Alloalcanivorax dieselolei B5: one gene and its partner. The protein of the gene in region 2 interacts with the protein of the main gene of each other region in a pairwise test. Links are inferred from orthologs where the notes say so. Each region holds a gene or a part of one and is shown on either strand. Other genes may lie near its edges.

Region 1 (7,450 bases), 360 kb from region 2 along the record:
CGCGCCGCTAACGCGCCGGCGCAGGTGGCCGCTGCCAGCCCAACTCCTGGCTTGGCGGGCTTCGATCCGCAGGCCGCTGGGCCAGCCTCGACGGCGGCCCAGCCCGCCGACCCGACGGCCTTACAGAACAGGCAAGACCAGAAGGAGGCGTTCCAGCAAGCCGGAACCACGGACCCACGGAATTCCGGCAACCTGCAAATGCCGACTTCGCCGTACCAGGTAATGGCTGGCACGGTGATCGCGGCCGCGCTCGTAACGGGCATCAAGTCCGACCTGCCGGGTGACGTGATCGGCACAGTGACGGAGCCGGTGTACGACACCGCGACCGGCCGCTATCTGCTAATACCGCAGGGGTCGCGCATCTTCGGGAAGTACAACAGCCAAGTCGCTTATGGGCAAAGCCGTGTGCAGGTGGTGTGGAACAGGGTCATTCTGCCGGACACGTCCTCGCTCACGCTGGACAACCTAGCCGGCACAGACCCAGCCGGCTATGCCGGACTGGAGGATGGCGTCGATTGGCATTGGGGTCGCATCTTCGCTGGTGCGGCGTTGACGACGCTGCTGGGCGTCGGCGCCGAACTGGCCGCGCCGGAGAACCGCCAGGGCGACGATCGCGTCATCATCGCCGGCCGCGACAGCCTGCAGGACAGCGTGAACCAGGCCGGGCAGGAGATGACCCGGCGCAATCTCAACATCCAGCCAACTCTGACAGAGCGGCCAGGCCTGCCGGTGCGCATCATCGTCAACCGCGACCTTGTGCTGCGGCCCTACCAACCGTTGTTCTTCAACCGGAGCACTTCACGATGAGCACGACGCGCAAGCTACGACTGGGCCCGTTGCCCAAGACCGAAAGCGTCAAGCTGACCTTCGCTTGCCCGGCCAGCCTTAAGACCGATCTTGAACGCTACGCCGCGCTGCACGCGCAGGCCTACGGCGAAGTAGTCGATGCGACCACACTGATCCCTCACATGCTTGAGGCGTTCATGGCGGGCGATCGGGGGTTCAGGAAAGGAGGCGGGGCCAAGGCCCCGCCCCCGAAACCTGGCTGACGACGTTTCGACCATCGGCAGCCCAAGGGCTGCGCTTTCACTTTCAGCGGTGAGAAGGATGAGACAATGCTCCGATGGTTGCTCTACTGCCCACCATGACGCGATGAGGCTTTCTGCCGCGATGCTCCTATGTGGTTCCTAGCCCTTCAAGCCGGAAGCCCTGAAAGCAACCTCAATCCGGTCTAACTCGTTGTCCTGTATAGCCTTCTGATGCGACCTGCATTCAGTCAAAGCGCTTGACATGAGCCCTTTTTTATGACCGCCGCTTCAGGCTCCCGGCATCAACACCGGTTCCTGCTCCAGCTCCACGCCGAAGCGTTGCCGCACGTCTTCCCTAACCGCCGCCGCGAGACTCAATACATCAACGGCGGTGGCGCCACCATGATTGACCAGTACCAGCGCCTGCTGGTCGTGCATGCCCACCGGGCCAAGACGGCGGCCCTTCCAGCCGCTGCGCTCGATCAGCCAGCCCGCCGCCAGTTTCCGGCCTTCGGCCACCGGGAAAGAAACCAGATCCGGATAGCGCTCCAGCAACCGCTGGTAGTGAGTCAGCGAGACCACCGGATTCTTGAAAAAACTGCCGGCATTGGGCAGCGTCGCCGGATCCGGCAGCTTGCTTTGGCGCAACGCGATGACGGCTTCGCGCACCCGCGCCGGCGTCACCGGCCCGTCGCCTGCGAGCCGCTCCGCCAGCCCGCCATAGTCCAATCGGAAAGAGTCCAATCGGCAGGCGTTGCCACGGCGCAGATTCAACGTCAGGTGGGTAATAATGAATTCACCCCGGCAGCGACTCTTGAACAGGCTGTCCCGATAGGCGAATTCGCACTGGTCGGCATCGAAGCTGATATTGCTGCCGTCTTCCACCGACACCGCTTCCACCGTCGATACCACTTCCGCCAGCTCCACACCGTAGGCACCGATGTTCTGGAATGGCGCCGCGCCGGCGTTGCCGGGAATCCAGGAAAGATTCTCCAGCCCCTGCCAGCCGGCAGCGACGGTGTCCGCCACCAGCCGGTCCCAGACCACGCCCGCGCCAACCCGGACCTGGGCCAGGCCCTCATCCACCTGCCGATAGCTTACCTCATCGAACACCGGCATCACCGTCAGGCCGGGCAAGTCCCCGGTCAGCACCAGGTTGCTGCCACCACCGAGTACGAACAGCGGATCCGCCCCGCGCCCGGTCAACACCCGGGCCAGTTCATCCACATCGGCGGGACGGGCCAGCCGCTCGGCGCGGGCCGGCAGGGCCAGGGTATTGGCGGTGCTCAGATCCACATCGGTGTCGATCACAGCGATGCCCGCAACTGTTCCAGCCACAGCTCGCTGGCCCGTTCCACCAGATCCAGCACCTGATCGAAGCCGTCTTCACCACCGTAATAAGGGTCCGGCACTTCCTCCGGTTCCCCTACTCCGAGCACTTCGAGAAAGCGGGCCACCCGAGCCCGCCCCTGGGCCGGCGCCAGCGCGGAGACGTCATGGAAGTTGCTGTGGTCCATGCACAGAATGAGGTCGAAACGGTGAAAGTCATCCACCCTGATCTGACGGGCACGCAGTTCATCCATGACGTAACCGCGCCGGGCCGCGGCGGCGGCGGCACGGCGGTCCGGGGCCCGGCCGATGTGCCAGTCACCGGTGCCGGCGCTGTCGATCTCCAGCCGGCCGTTCAGCCCCGCCGCGGCCACCCGCTGGCGGAATACCGCCTCGGCGGTGGGCGAACGGCAGATATTGCCCAGACAAACGAACAACACCGCCGGCTTGTCAGCATCAGTCATGCGCCCCTCCCCGCAGCAAAGTCCGCATACGTTCCAGATCCTCCGGCGTATCCACGCCACCGGGCACGTCCTTGCAGGCCGGCGCCACATGAATCGCCGCGCCATTAGCCAGTGCCCGCAATTGTTCCAGGGATTCCAGTTTCTCCAGCGGCGCCGGCGGCCAGTTGACGAACTGGTGCAGAAAACCGGCACGGTAGGCATAGATACCAATGTGCCGCCACCATTCCCCGTCACCAAGCTGCTCTCGATCCTTGGCGAACGCGGTGCGATCCCAGGGAATCGGCGCCCGCGAGAAATACAGGGCACGGCCACGGTTGTCGAACACCACCTTGCAAATGTCCGCGCTGAACAGGTCCCCGGCGGCGGTGATCGGCTCGCATAACGTGGCCATCTGACAATCCGGATTGGCGGCCAGATTTTCCGCCACCTGATTGATCACCTCCGGCGGAATCAGGGGCTCGTCCCCCTGCACATTGACGATGATGTCGTCGTCGGCGAGCCCCAGTTGCGTCACCACTTCCTGTAAACGATCGGTACCGGAAGGATGATCCGGCCGCGTCATCACCACCGGACAGCGTTCGCCCACGGCATCGGCGATACGCTGATCATCGGTGGCCACCCACACCTGCCCGGCGGCGCTGAGCAGGCAGCGCTCCGCCACCCGCAACACCATCGGCTTACCGGCCAGATCCGCCAACGCCTTGCCCGGCAGACGCGCCGACGCATAGCGGGCCGGCACCACCACGGAAAAACTCATTCTCTCTCCTTCTCGACGGATTCCGGCGCCGTTGCGGACGGCGCCGAATCCGGATTCAATGCGCGGTCGATCATGGCGTCCAGCACCGTGCCCGGCAAGGCGGCCCGCACCGGCAGCATCCATAGTCGGGTATTGTCGAAGCCCTGGCATTTGACCGCGTCTTTCTCGGTCATCACCACCGGGCGACCATCGGCGAACGCCAGATCCTCGGGTTTAAAAGCATGGTGGTCGGCAAACGCATGCGGCGTCACCGCCAGCCCCAGTACCGCCAGGGAACGAAAAAAGCGCTCCGGGTGGCCAATACCGGCAACCCCGTGCACGGCGCCAAAGCGCTCTCTGAACGCCTCGCCGTCCAGGGTCAGGCCATCGCTCAAACGGGTCAGTTTACCGGGTTTGAGATGCATGGTGACGGCCCGCGGCCAGACGCCGCCATTGGCCACCAGAAAATCCACCTGATCAAGACGGCTGGCCGGTTCCCGCAGCGGGCCGGCGGGCAGGCAGCGGCCATTGCCGAGCCCCCGGCGGGCATCGATCACCACGATCTCGGCGGAACGGGGCAAGGCATAATGCTGCAGGCCATCGTCACTGATCACCAGGTCCGGTGCCAGCTCACGCACCACATAGTTCAAGGCACGGTCGCGGCGTGGATCCAGCACCACCGGCACTCCGGCCCGGCGCACGATCAACAGGGGTTCATCACCGACCACCGCGGGGTCGCTGGACGGCGTCACGGTCATCGGGTAGCGGCCGGCCTTGCCACCATAGCCCCGGGAGATCACCACCACGCTGAGGCCACACTCGCTGGCGCGCTGCGCCAGAGCTACCACCAGCGGGGTCTTGCCGGTGCCACCGACGGTGATATTGCCGACCACCAGCACCGGCACCGGCGGCGCTGTCCGCTGCCGCCGGAAGGCGTCCAGACGGCGTCCGGCCACCCGCCCCACCAGCCATCCCAGAGGGCGTAGCGGCGTCAGCCAGGGGCTGCCTTGATACCAGCCCCGCTCCACACGGCGGGCGAAATCAGTCATTAACGTCGTCGGCGAAATCCATCTTGTAGAGTTGAGTGTAGAGTCCATTCTTTTCCAACAGCTCGGCGTGAGTGCCCTGTTCAATCAACTGGCCCTGATCCAGCACCAGAATACGGTCCGCTTTCTCAATAGTGGACAGGCGATGGGCGATCACCAGCGTGGTGCGGCCTTCCATCAGACGTTCCAGCGCCTTCTGGATATGGTGTTCCGATTCCGTGTCCAGCGCACTGGTGGCCTCATCCAGAATCAGGATCGGCGCGTCCTTGAGCAGCGCCCGGGCGATGGCCACGCGCTGGCGCTGGCCACCGGAAAGCTGAGCGCCGTCCTGGCCGACCATGGTGTCCAGGCCCTTGTCCAGGCCCTGAATGAAATCCCAGGCATAGGCGTTACGGGCGGCCTGCTCCACCGCCGCCTCGTCGGCATCGCGCATCTCGCCATAGGCGATGTTGTTGCGCACGGTATCGTTAAACAGCACCACTTTCTGGCTCACCATGGCGATCTGATGGCGCAATTCCACCAGCTTGTAGTCCGGCAGCGGCACGCCATCGAGCAGCACCGAGCCCTGGTCCGGATCGAAGAACCGGGGCAGCATGGCGGAGATGGTGCTCTTGCCGGCGCCGGAGCGGCCAATCAGCGCCACTGTCTCACCGCTGCGAATGGAGAAACTGAGATTACGCAGCACCGGCTGATTCGGGTCATAGCCGAAGGTGACATCGCGGAACTCCACGTTGCCCTCGGTGCGCGGCAGCGTCAGTTGCCCCAGGTCCTGCTCCACCGGGCGGTCCATCAATTCAAACAAAGAAGAAGCGCCGGTAACACCACGCTGGATCTTGACGTTGACGTCGGTGAGCTGCTTGAGCGGTTTCTGTACCATGCCGGCGGCGGCGATGTAGGACAGGAAACCGCCCACGGTAAGCTGCTCGCCCATCATCGTGATATACAAATAAGTGATGGCGCCGATACCCACCGCCACGAACAACTGCACGATCACCGTGGAAGCGATCTTGCTGGCATTGAGCTTGGTATTCTGGCGCGCGAACCGGCGGCTGACACTGTGAAAGCGGTCCCCTTCCAGTTTCTGACCACCGAAAATCTTCACCGCCTGATTACCCTCGATGGCTTCACCGAGAAACTGGGTGATGTTACCCATGGACGACTGAATGCGGCGGCTGATATGGCGGAACCGTTTGCTGGTGACGTTCACCACCAGACCGATCACCGGCGCCACCACCAGCAGAATCAGCGTCAGTTTCCAATTCTGATAGAACAGGAACGCCATCAGCCCGATCACCGTCAGTCCTTCCCGGAAAATCACCATCACCGCGTCGGTGCCGGCGCTGGTCACCTGCTGGGCATCGAAGATGATCTTCGACATGATGCGCCCGGAAGCGTTGTTGTTGTACTCCGACTGGGGCAGCCGCAGCACATGGCCAAACACTTCATTACGCATGAAATAGACGATTTCCTGAGCCACCCAGGCCAGGGTGTAACTGCCGAGGAACTGCCCGACGCCCTGAGCCAGGGCGATGATCAGCGGCGCGATGGACACCACCAGCACCCGGTAAGGCTGTGGATCCAGCACGGTTTCACCCAGATAGCCGGCCAGTTGAGCGGCGGCGGCCTGAGTGCCGGCATAGATGGCATAGCCGAAAAAACTGGCGAGTAACAGAAGCCAGTGGGGTTTTACATAGCGCAGCAGCCGTTTATACGTTTGCCATGCACTTTCCGATTGTTGGCTCATTGGCCCTCTTCAGCGGCTTCACGTGTAGTGAGCGACAGCTTATCAAAGCCCAGCTGGCCCGCCACGTCCATCACCGTCACCACCGCCTGGTAGCTGGCGTAGGCATCGGCGGTGATCAACATGGGCCACCCGGTTTTGTCCTGGCCCAGCCGCAACAGTGCGGAGCGCAGGCCGGCGTCGCTGTTATCGATCAGTTTTTCGCCGTTGATCACATACTCACCCGCCGACGACACCAGAATCTCCACCGCCTGGGGCGCCTGTTCCGGTGGTATGCCCTGCGCTTCCGGCAGAGTCAGCGACAACTGCGTTTCGCGGGTGAAAGTGGTGGATACCATGAAGAAAATCAACAGCAGGAACACCACATCGATCAACGGCGTCAGGTTGACGCTGATTTCTTCCTGCCGGGGCCGTGGGAATTTCACGACTTCGCTCCTTGCCCCTGCTCCGGCTCGCGGTCACCGTGCACCAGATCGACCAGATGCACCGCGTTTTGTTCCAGCCCGACGGTGATCTCCTCCACCCGGCGCACAAAGAAGCGGTGGAAGAAAATCGCCGGAATCGCCACCACCAGCCCGCCGGCGGTGGTCAGCAGGGCCTGGGAAATGCCGCCGGCAAGCTGGGCCGCATCGCCGGTGCCATGAATCATGATCGCGGCGAACACATCGATCATGCCCACCACCGTGCCGAGCAGGCCCAGCAAGGGGGTGATGGCGGCGACCGAGCCCAGCGTCGCCAGATATTTCTCCAGGTCGTGGACCACCCCGGTGGCCGCCTCCTGAATGCTCTCCTTCATGATCTCACGGCCATGGCGGGCATTGGCCAGCCCCGCCGCCAGAATCACACCGAGGGCGGACTGCGATTTCAAGGTTTCCAGCCGCTCATCGGACAGTTGCCCTTTCTTCAACCACCCCTGCACTTCCGCCAGGGTGCCCGCCGGCGCCAGCCGGGACGGACGTAAAGTCCAGAACCGTTCCGCCACGATGGCCAGCGCCACCACCGAACAGATCAGGATCGGGAGCATCATCCAGCCCCCGGACTGCACCAATTCCTGCACGTTATTATCCCCTTGCTCAGTTGCGGTGGCGCGCCGCGACATCAGGCCA
Region 2 (7,352 bases):
TTTCCAGTGATTTTTTGATCACTTCAACCCATAACGAAATCATTCGCCATCGGTATTCGGGCCGCTTTCTCAGGATGTCGGAAAAGGCCACGCCTCTGAGGAACTCCACGCTCAGATCCGCCAGAAACTGATAATTCTCGTGCTTCTTCCAGCATTCAAGGAGCTTCCCGACCACCCGGTCCAGGTCAAAGCGGGCGGCTTTTTCCGCCTGGTAGAGGGCGTCGCGTAATTCCTGATCGTTGCGTGAGATCGCCCACAGCTCCATTTCGGCCAGATACGAGGGGCGGGCCATGTTGTCGCTCAACGCGATCAGCGCTTTTTCCACATCCTCGGCCGGGTCCGAGCAACTCAGAAAGGATTCATTGATCTGCTGCTCGTTCATCCGGACCAGCCTCTCGATGGTGGAGGCGAGTAATTCCGCTCTGCTCGGGAAGTGATAAAGCAGAGCCCCGCGACTCACGTTCGCCCGTTTCTGAACCGCCACTGTTGTGGTTCTTGCCACGCCTTCATCGATCAGCAATGCCACCGCCGCGTCGGTAATCCGATCCTTCAAGGAAGGGGAAGGCCGTGCTTTGGACGTTGAGGTCTTCATTGAGTTTGCACTCCGAAATCCAGGGTGATACTTTGCAGTCAGTCATGACTGACTGTCAAGAAGTCGAAAACCCCCTTATTGGAGAGAATCATGCTGGAATTGACAACTGTCCGGATTTCCCAGGATGAGAGAAACCCGAGAATCGCTAGGCTGCTCCTCAATCGTCCGGAAAGACTCAATGCCATCATCGATGAAACCGGTGACGATATTCGGCGCGCGGTAAGGTGGGCGGAAGAGAACGACCAGGTCCACGTGATTGTCGTTGAAGGCGCCGGCAAAGGGTTTTGCGGCGGTTACGATCTGACCTACTACGCGGAATCACAAAGAGAGAATCCTTGTCAGCAGGAAGCCACTCCCTGGGATCCCATGGTCGACTACGCCCATATGAAGCGGAACACCGAGGATTTCATGAGTCTTTGGCGGTCCCGTAAACCCACCATCGCCAAGATTCATGGCGCCGCCGCCGCTGGCGGAAGTGATATTGCCTTGTGTTGTGACTTGATGATCATGGCCGATAACGCCCGTATCGGTTACATGCCCACCCGGGTTTGGGGATGCCCGACGACCGCCATGTGGACCTATCGGCTCGGGCCGATCCGGGCCAAGCAGATGATGTTCACCGGGGATCTGATTTCCGGCAAGCAGGCCGGCGAATGGGGCCTGGCCAACTATGTGGTGCCGGAAGAGGAACTGGACGCCAAGACCATGGAAGTGGCGGGGCGCATTGCCGGGGTACCAAGCAGTCATCTGAGCATGCACAAGCTGGTGGTGAATCAGGTCATGTTGACCATGGGCTTGGAGCAGACCCAGATGCTGGCCACGGTGTTCGATGGCATTACCCGCCACAATCCGGAAGGTCTCTGGTTCCGTCGTTATGCTCAGACGGAAGGATTCAAAGCGGCCATCGAATGGCGCGACAGCGGCCGCGACATTCCCGAAGGCGACGACGCGCGCCGCAAGATCGCCGAGCTGGAACAAAAGTTGAAGGAACTCAAGGGAGAGTGAGTCTCTCTGTCTGGCCTCTTCCCAGGTCGAACGAAGGGGACGGCCGCGGCCATAGCCTTCGTCTTGTCCGCCGGCAGCAGCTGTTGCTGCCGGTTGAAGGAAGGACTCAGACGCCTGCCCAAAGCGCGCCGAGAGCCAGGATGGCCGGCAGGGTCTGGATGAACAGGATCTTCCTGCTGGCGGTGGCCGCGCCGAAAACACCGGCCACGGCGATACAGATGAGAAAGAAGAGTTTGAAATCCAACCCGGCCGTTTGATGCAGCAATCCGACCACCAGGCCCGCCGCGAGAAAGCCGTTATAGAGCCCCTGATTGGCGGCCAGTGCGCGGGTCTGTCGTGCGAAATCCGGGGAGAGACCAAAGGCTCGCCTCGCTGCGGGGGTTTCCCAGAGCGCCATTTCCAGAACGGCGATATAGACGTGCAGAATAGCGATCAGCGCTATCAGAATATTGGCGATCATCGGTCTCTCCCTGGGATCAAGGTTTCAGCAGCACTTTGCCGGTTTTGCCCGGCGCCAGCGAGGCGGTGACCGCGTCGGATACTTGCGCCAGATCGAAGGTCGCTTCGGCGGGCAGCTGCAGTTCCCCGGCGGCGACCAGGCGCAGCAGCTCACCGATCAACCGCGCCTTGGTTTCGGCGGCCATATTGGCGCTGACCTTGGCGCCCCAGAAACCTTTCACCGTCGCCTGTTTGAAGATCACATCCCCCGAAGGCAGTTGCATGGCTTCCCCGGTCATGGTGCCGAAGGAAACCAGCACGCCGTTCTCGCCGAGCAGTGATAACAGGGCAGCACTGGCTTCCCCGCCGATTGAATCCACCGCCGCGCGGATCGGGGCATCACCAACGATTTCACGCACCTTATGCCGCCAGCCTTCATGGGCGGTGGAGACCACATTGCTGATGCCCAGCGCGGTCATTTCGTCGACGCCGGCGTCGCGGCGCACCAGGTTGATCACGTTCACTCCGCGTGCGGCGGCCAGCATGGCAACGGTCTTGCCCACCGCGCCATTGGCGGTGTTCTGAACCATCCAGTCGCCACTCTCCAGATCGAGAAATTCAAGCAGGGAGATGGCGCTGAAGGGCATGGCGATAAGCTGGGCGGCGGCCTCGTCGGCAATCACTTCCGGCACTGGAATGAGGCCGGCCGCGGGGGCAAGGAAGTACTCCGCCCAGGTGCCATGGACTGACGCCACGGCAATGCGTTGACCGGGGCTGATACCGCTGACGCCTTCGCCAAGCGCATCGACGATGCCCACGGCTTCGGAACCGCCAATGGCGGGCAGGTCGGGTTTGTAGCCGTAGCTGCCGCGCACGGTCCACAAATCATGGTTGTGGATCGGTGAGAGAAGGGTCTTGATCCGTACCTGGCCGGGGCCGGGCTGCGGAACGGGGCTGTCGCCGAGGGCAAGAACCTCGGCGGGCTCGCCGAACTGGGTGTGGATCGCGCTGCGCATGATGGTGTCCTTAAGAAGTGATGACAGGAAAAGTCGGCCCGGCCTCCGTGGCGCAGGCCAGCAATTGTTCAGTGGCGGCTAGCGCGCGCTCCATTGGCGCCCGGCTCCGATCCAGCTTGGCCAATAGCGCGGCACCAAGCCACATTTGATAGAGCACTTGAGCCAGGGCCATGGGGTCGGGACCGGCCGGTAAAGAGCCGTCGGCGCGCGCTTCGGTGATCATGACGGCGATCCGGTCGAGCAGGCGGGCAATGCCCTTGCTGAGAATCTGGCGCATCGTCTCGGAGAGGTCCGCGACTTCGGCGGAGAGCTTCACCGCGAGGCAGTCCTCGGCCCAGCCACCTCCGGCCGGGTCCTCTTCTCCCGGATCGTCGAGCCAGGCCCGCCAATAGCGCATCAGCCGTTCACGCCCGCTTATGGCGTCGCCCGCCAGCAAGGCATCAAGTCGGGCGCCATAAGCCTGGGCATAGTCCTGCAAGAGCGTGCAACCGAACGCTTCCTTGGAAGGAAAGTAATGATAAAACGAGCCCTTTGGCACGCCGGAGGCCTTGAGGATTTCCTGCAGTCCAACCCCGACGAAGCCTTTTCTCAGCACCAGGTCGTGGCCGTTATCGAGGATGTTCTGACGTGTCGCTTCCGCTTTGGATGTTCGAGTCATGAGGGCAATATAAGGAAAAATAGACCGGTCGTCTAGTTTCTATTTAAAGCGGCGTGAAGAGAGTAAGGTACAAGGAGGCGGGAGAATCCATAATGCCCGTTGCAACCGCCCCGCCGGATACTTAGGCTTTGCGGTCTGTTTCACCGGGAGATCCGAAAATGGCATTCAAGGTTTATGTGGACGGTCAGGAAGGCACCACCGGTCTGCGTCTGTTCGAGTACCTGGAAGGGCGCGCGGACATCGAGCTGCTGCGCATCGACAGCGCGCTGCGCAAGGACCCTGACGAGCGTGCCCGGCTGCTGAACGCCGCCGACGTGGCCTTTCTGTGCCTGCCGGACGCGGCCTCGCGGGAAGCGGCGGCCATGGTGGATAACCCGGACACCTGTCTGATCGACGCCAGCACCGCGTTCCGGGTGGCCGATGACTGGGTCTACGGCCTGCCGGAACTGGAAGCCGGGCAGCGCGAGCGCATCCGCGCCAGCAAGCGCATCGCCAACGTGGGTTGCCACGCCAGTGCGTTCATCCTGGCGGTGCGTCCCTTGGTGGATGCCGGATTGCTGCCGGCGGATTACCCGGTCAGTGCCACCTCCCTGACCGGCTACAGCGGTGGCGGCAAGAGCATGATCGCCGACTACCAAGCCGATACCGAGGGCCGCCTGCAGGCGCCGCGCGCCTACGCGCTCGGCCTGGAGCACAAGCACCTGCCGGAAATGCAGCGCTACACCGGCCTGACCCGGGCACCGATCTTCGTCCCCACCGTGGGCCCCTTCCTCAAAGGCCTGGCGGTGACCGTGCCGCTGCAAATGTCCCACCTGAAACCGGGCACCGACGTTGGCGCGCTCTACGAGGCCTTGCGTCAGCGGTACGCCGGTGAGCCGTTCATTCGCGTGCACGCGCCGGACGATCCCGCCGGCCTTGACGGTGGTTTCTTCGACGTTCAGGGCAGTAACGACACCAATCGGGTGGACCTGTTCCTGTTCGGCAACGGCGAGCGCCAGTGCGTGATCGCGCGGCTGGACAACCTGGGCAAGGGTGCGGCCGGCGCCGCCGTGCAGAACATGAACGTCCATCTCGGCATCGACGAAACCACGGGACTTACCGCGGGCTGACCGTCGGGGACGGGCCCGGGCGGGCTCAGCGCTTCATGATTCGCAGAATTACATCTTTACAACAATAAATGCCCGCCACTGGTCACGGATGAAACCGTGCTGTCAACCGCACTCAATATCCTGCTTGCCACCTCCAATCCGTCCAGTGGTGAAGCATGGCTATTTCGCGAAGAACCTTATTGCAAATGATGTTCGTCGGAGGCGGCGCGGCGGCGTTGGCCGCCTGTGGTGGGGGTTCTTCCGGTTCCGCTCCAGAGCAGGGGGGCGGAGGTGGCGACCCGGTCGATCCCGGCCCTGGCGAGCCTTCTCCACCGAGTCCGCCCCCGCAGCCGCCCGCCCGGGAATTGCCTTTGAAGGCGGGGCCATTGGCGAACATCGGCCCGCTGGTGGATTCCGGCGTGGATGGCATCCTGATTCCCGAGGCCTTTTCGTTAAGACTGGTCGCCACTGCGGGCCGGCAACCGGTGGCGGGGGGCTTGGGATACCTGTGGCATTGGCTCCCGGACGGCGGTGCGGTGTTCCCGGTGGAAGACGACGGCGGCTGGGTCTATGTCTCCAACAGTGAGTTCCTGCCCGGTGGCGTCGGCGCTTTGCGCTTCGCCGCCAATGGCGACCTGTTGGACGCCTATCCTATTTTGCAAAACACACGAGTGAATTGCGCCGGTGGTGCCACCCCCTGGGGGACCTGGTTGTCCTGCGAGGAAATCCAGGACGGCAAAGTGTACGAATGCGATCCTCGAGGGACGCCGCGTCTGGCCCAATCCCACCCGGCAATGGGGCTGTTCAAGCACGAGGCCGCAGCCGTGGACATGGCCACCTCGACGGTGATCATGACCGAGGACGAAGGGGATGGCCGGCTTTATCGGTTCGTGTCCGTCGGGAAAGTGAGCGCCGTTAATGGCCGGGAAGGCCTGGATCTGGACAACGGTACCTTGCAAGTCTTGGAGGTGGAGGGCTACCCCAACGGCGCCTATATCGAGGACCTGGACGTTGCCCGCCATATCCAGCGGGTGAGCTGGGTGGATGCGCTGTCTCCCGAAAAGCCCCAGAGCAAGGTGCGTGAGGATCATCAGAACAGCACCGGCGAAGGCGCACCGGGAACCCGTTTCAAGGGGGGCGAGGGCATCTGGATTCAATACTGGCCGGAAGGTGAACAGGAGCAGGTCAGCGGTTTCGAGCACCCTCTGCGGGCGGTGGTGTTCTTCGCCACCAAAGGGGATAACCGGGTGTGGGCGCTGGACCTGGATAATGAGCTGATCGAAGTGGTGTTCGATAATGAGCAACTGACCGTCTCGGGCGAAGCCAAATTCGACGACGTCGACAACCTGGTGGTCAGCCCCGCCGGAGACGTGGTGGTCGCGGAAGATGGCGACGAGATGCGCTTGATGGTCATGGTGCCCAATCAGCCCGCCAGGATTTTGCTGCGGATACCCGGCGGCGGCAGCGAACTGACCGGTCCGGCTTTTACCGCCGACGGCTCAAGGCTGTACTTCAGTTCCCAGCGTGCCAGCGCCGGCCTGACCGGGTTGCTGCCGGTGGGCAAGACCTACGAACTGACGGTGCCGGAAGCGTTTCGCATGGGGTGATCGGCGGAAATCGCTTACACGCAACACGCCGGCACGCCGCCCCGCTCAAAAGTCGTAACGGGCTTGCAACGCGATGGAGCGGCCCGGCTCCAACAACGGACTCACATCGAGGAATTCCTGGCCATAGCTGGCCCGGTCCACGTAGTCCTCGTCATTGAGGTTGTCCACCGACAGGCGCAGGGTCAACGGCGGTACCGGCCGGTATTCCGCGTAGATGTCCACCACGGTGTAGCCCTGCTGCTTGGCGCCGCTGCTCTCCACATCGTCGTTGTCGAGGGCGATTTCCGCGCTGGCGCCCAGTTCCAGGGGCCAGCGCGGCATCGCGAACACGCCGCTGACGGTGATCAACTCGCCCAGCGGCGCGGTGAAATAGTTGCCGTCGTAGGAGGTGGCTGGGTCGCCGTCTTTCTCCGAATCGATGTTGGCGTATTTCACTGACACTTCGCCCAGGCGCCCCATGTAGCCCACCGCCAGGTCGTAGCCATCGATGTCGAAATCCGCCACCGCGGCCGGATCGCCGCTGTAGGATGGCACCCGGGCGTTGGCGATGGCGGTGCGGAAGCGATTGGCCTCGGCGAAGAAGCCGCCACGATGCACGTGCAATCCGACGGTGCGGTTGTGGGCGCGCACCGGTTCCAGATTGGCGTAGTCCCAGGCGCCGTTGAGGATGTAGTTCTCGGCCAGGGCGGTGCCCGCCCAGACGTCGGTGTAGCCGGCGTTCAGTGACAGATGATCGTTGACGTGGAACTCGCCGAACACGTTGCTGCTGACGCCCTCGTCGTCGTGGTGGGAATCGTCGGTACCAGTGAAGGTCTGGTCGTCGTAGCGGGCGCCATAGGAGAGTTCCAGCCGTTCCCACAGATCCTGGCGAAACTGCACGAAGACCCCGGTATTGCGGGCGGCTTCCTCCAGGTCCGCGCTGCCGGCCTCACGAAATATCGCGCTGTC

Evidence for each region.
Region 1: the proteins of B5T_RS15450 (region 2) and kdsB interact in binary tests that used the Escherichia coli proteins (3 or more experiments, as listed by UniProt). The link is inferred for Alloalcanivorax dieselolei B5 from one-to-one orthologs.

Annotation. Positions count from the first base shown.
Region 1 is NC_018691.1:3,106,977-3,114,426, forward strand. The notes cover bases 1,697-4,695. They hold kdsB (3-deoxy-manno-octulosonate cytidylyltransferase), read right to left. Parts: upstream 3,579-4,695; coding sequence 2,814-3,578; downstream 1,697-2,813. Other genes in these bases: murB (UDP-N-acetylmuramate dehydrogenase), read right to left, coding at 1,697-2,339; B5T_RS13870 (low molecular weight protein-tyrosine-phosphatase), read right to left, coding at 2,336-2,821; lpxK (tetraacyldisaccharide 4'-kinase), read right to left, coding at 3,575-4,606; msbA (lipid A export permease/ATP-binding protein MsbA), read right to left, coding at 4,599-4,695. In the rest of the region: B5T_RS13855 (TrbI/VirB10 family protein), read left to right, coding at 1-807; B5T_RS13860 (DUF2274 domain-containing protein), read left to right, coding at 804-1,049; more of murB, read right to left, coding at 1,317-1,696; more of msbA, read right to left, coding at 4,696-6,347; B5T_RS13890 (ExbD/TolR family protein), read right to left, coding at 6,344-6,769; B5T_RS13895 (MotA/TolQ/ExbB proton channel family protein), read right to left, coding at 6,766-7,401. UniProt on the Escherichia coli protein: Activates KDO (a required 8-carbon sugar) for incorporation into bacterial lipopolysaccharide in Gram-negative bacteria.
Region 2 is NC_018691.1:3,466,219-3,473,570, reverse strand. What follows is about bases 1,886-4,786. They hold B5T_RS15450 (TetR/AcrR family transcriptional regulator), read right to left. Parts: upstream 3,710-4,786; coding sequence 3,062-3,709; downstream 1,886-3,061. Other genes in these bases: argC (N-acetyl-gamma-glutamyl-phosphate reductase), read left to right, coding at 3,868-4,786; B5T_RS15455 (zinc-binding dehydrogenase), read right to left, coding at 2,074-3,051; B5T_RS15460 (DUF1304 domain-containing protein), read right to left, coding at 1,886-2,057. Also shown: B5T_RS15470 (TetR/AcrR family transcriptional regulator), read right to left, coding at 1-592; B5T_RS15465 (crotonase/enoyl-CoA hydratase family protein), read left to right, coding at 683-1,597; more of B5T_RS15460, read right to left, coding at 1,704-1,885; more of argC, read left to right, coding at 4,787-4,818; B5T_RS15440 (alkaline phosphatase PhoX), read left to right, coding at 5,004-6,404; B5T_RS15435 (TonB-dependent receptor), read right to left, coding at 6,450-7,352. UniProt on the Escherichia coli protein: Involved in response to both electrophiles and reactive chlorine species (RCS). Represses the transcription of the nemRA-gloA operon by binding to the NemR box.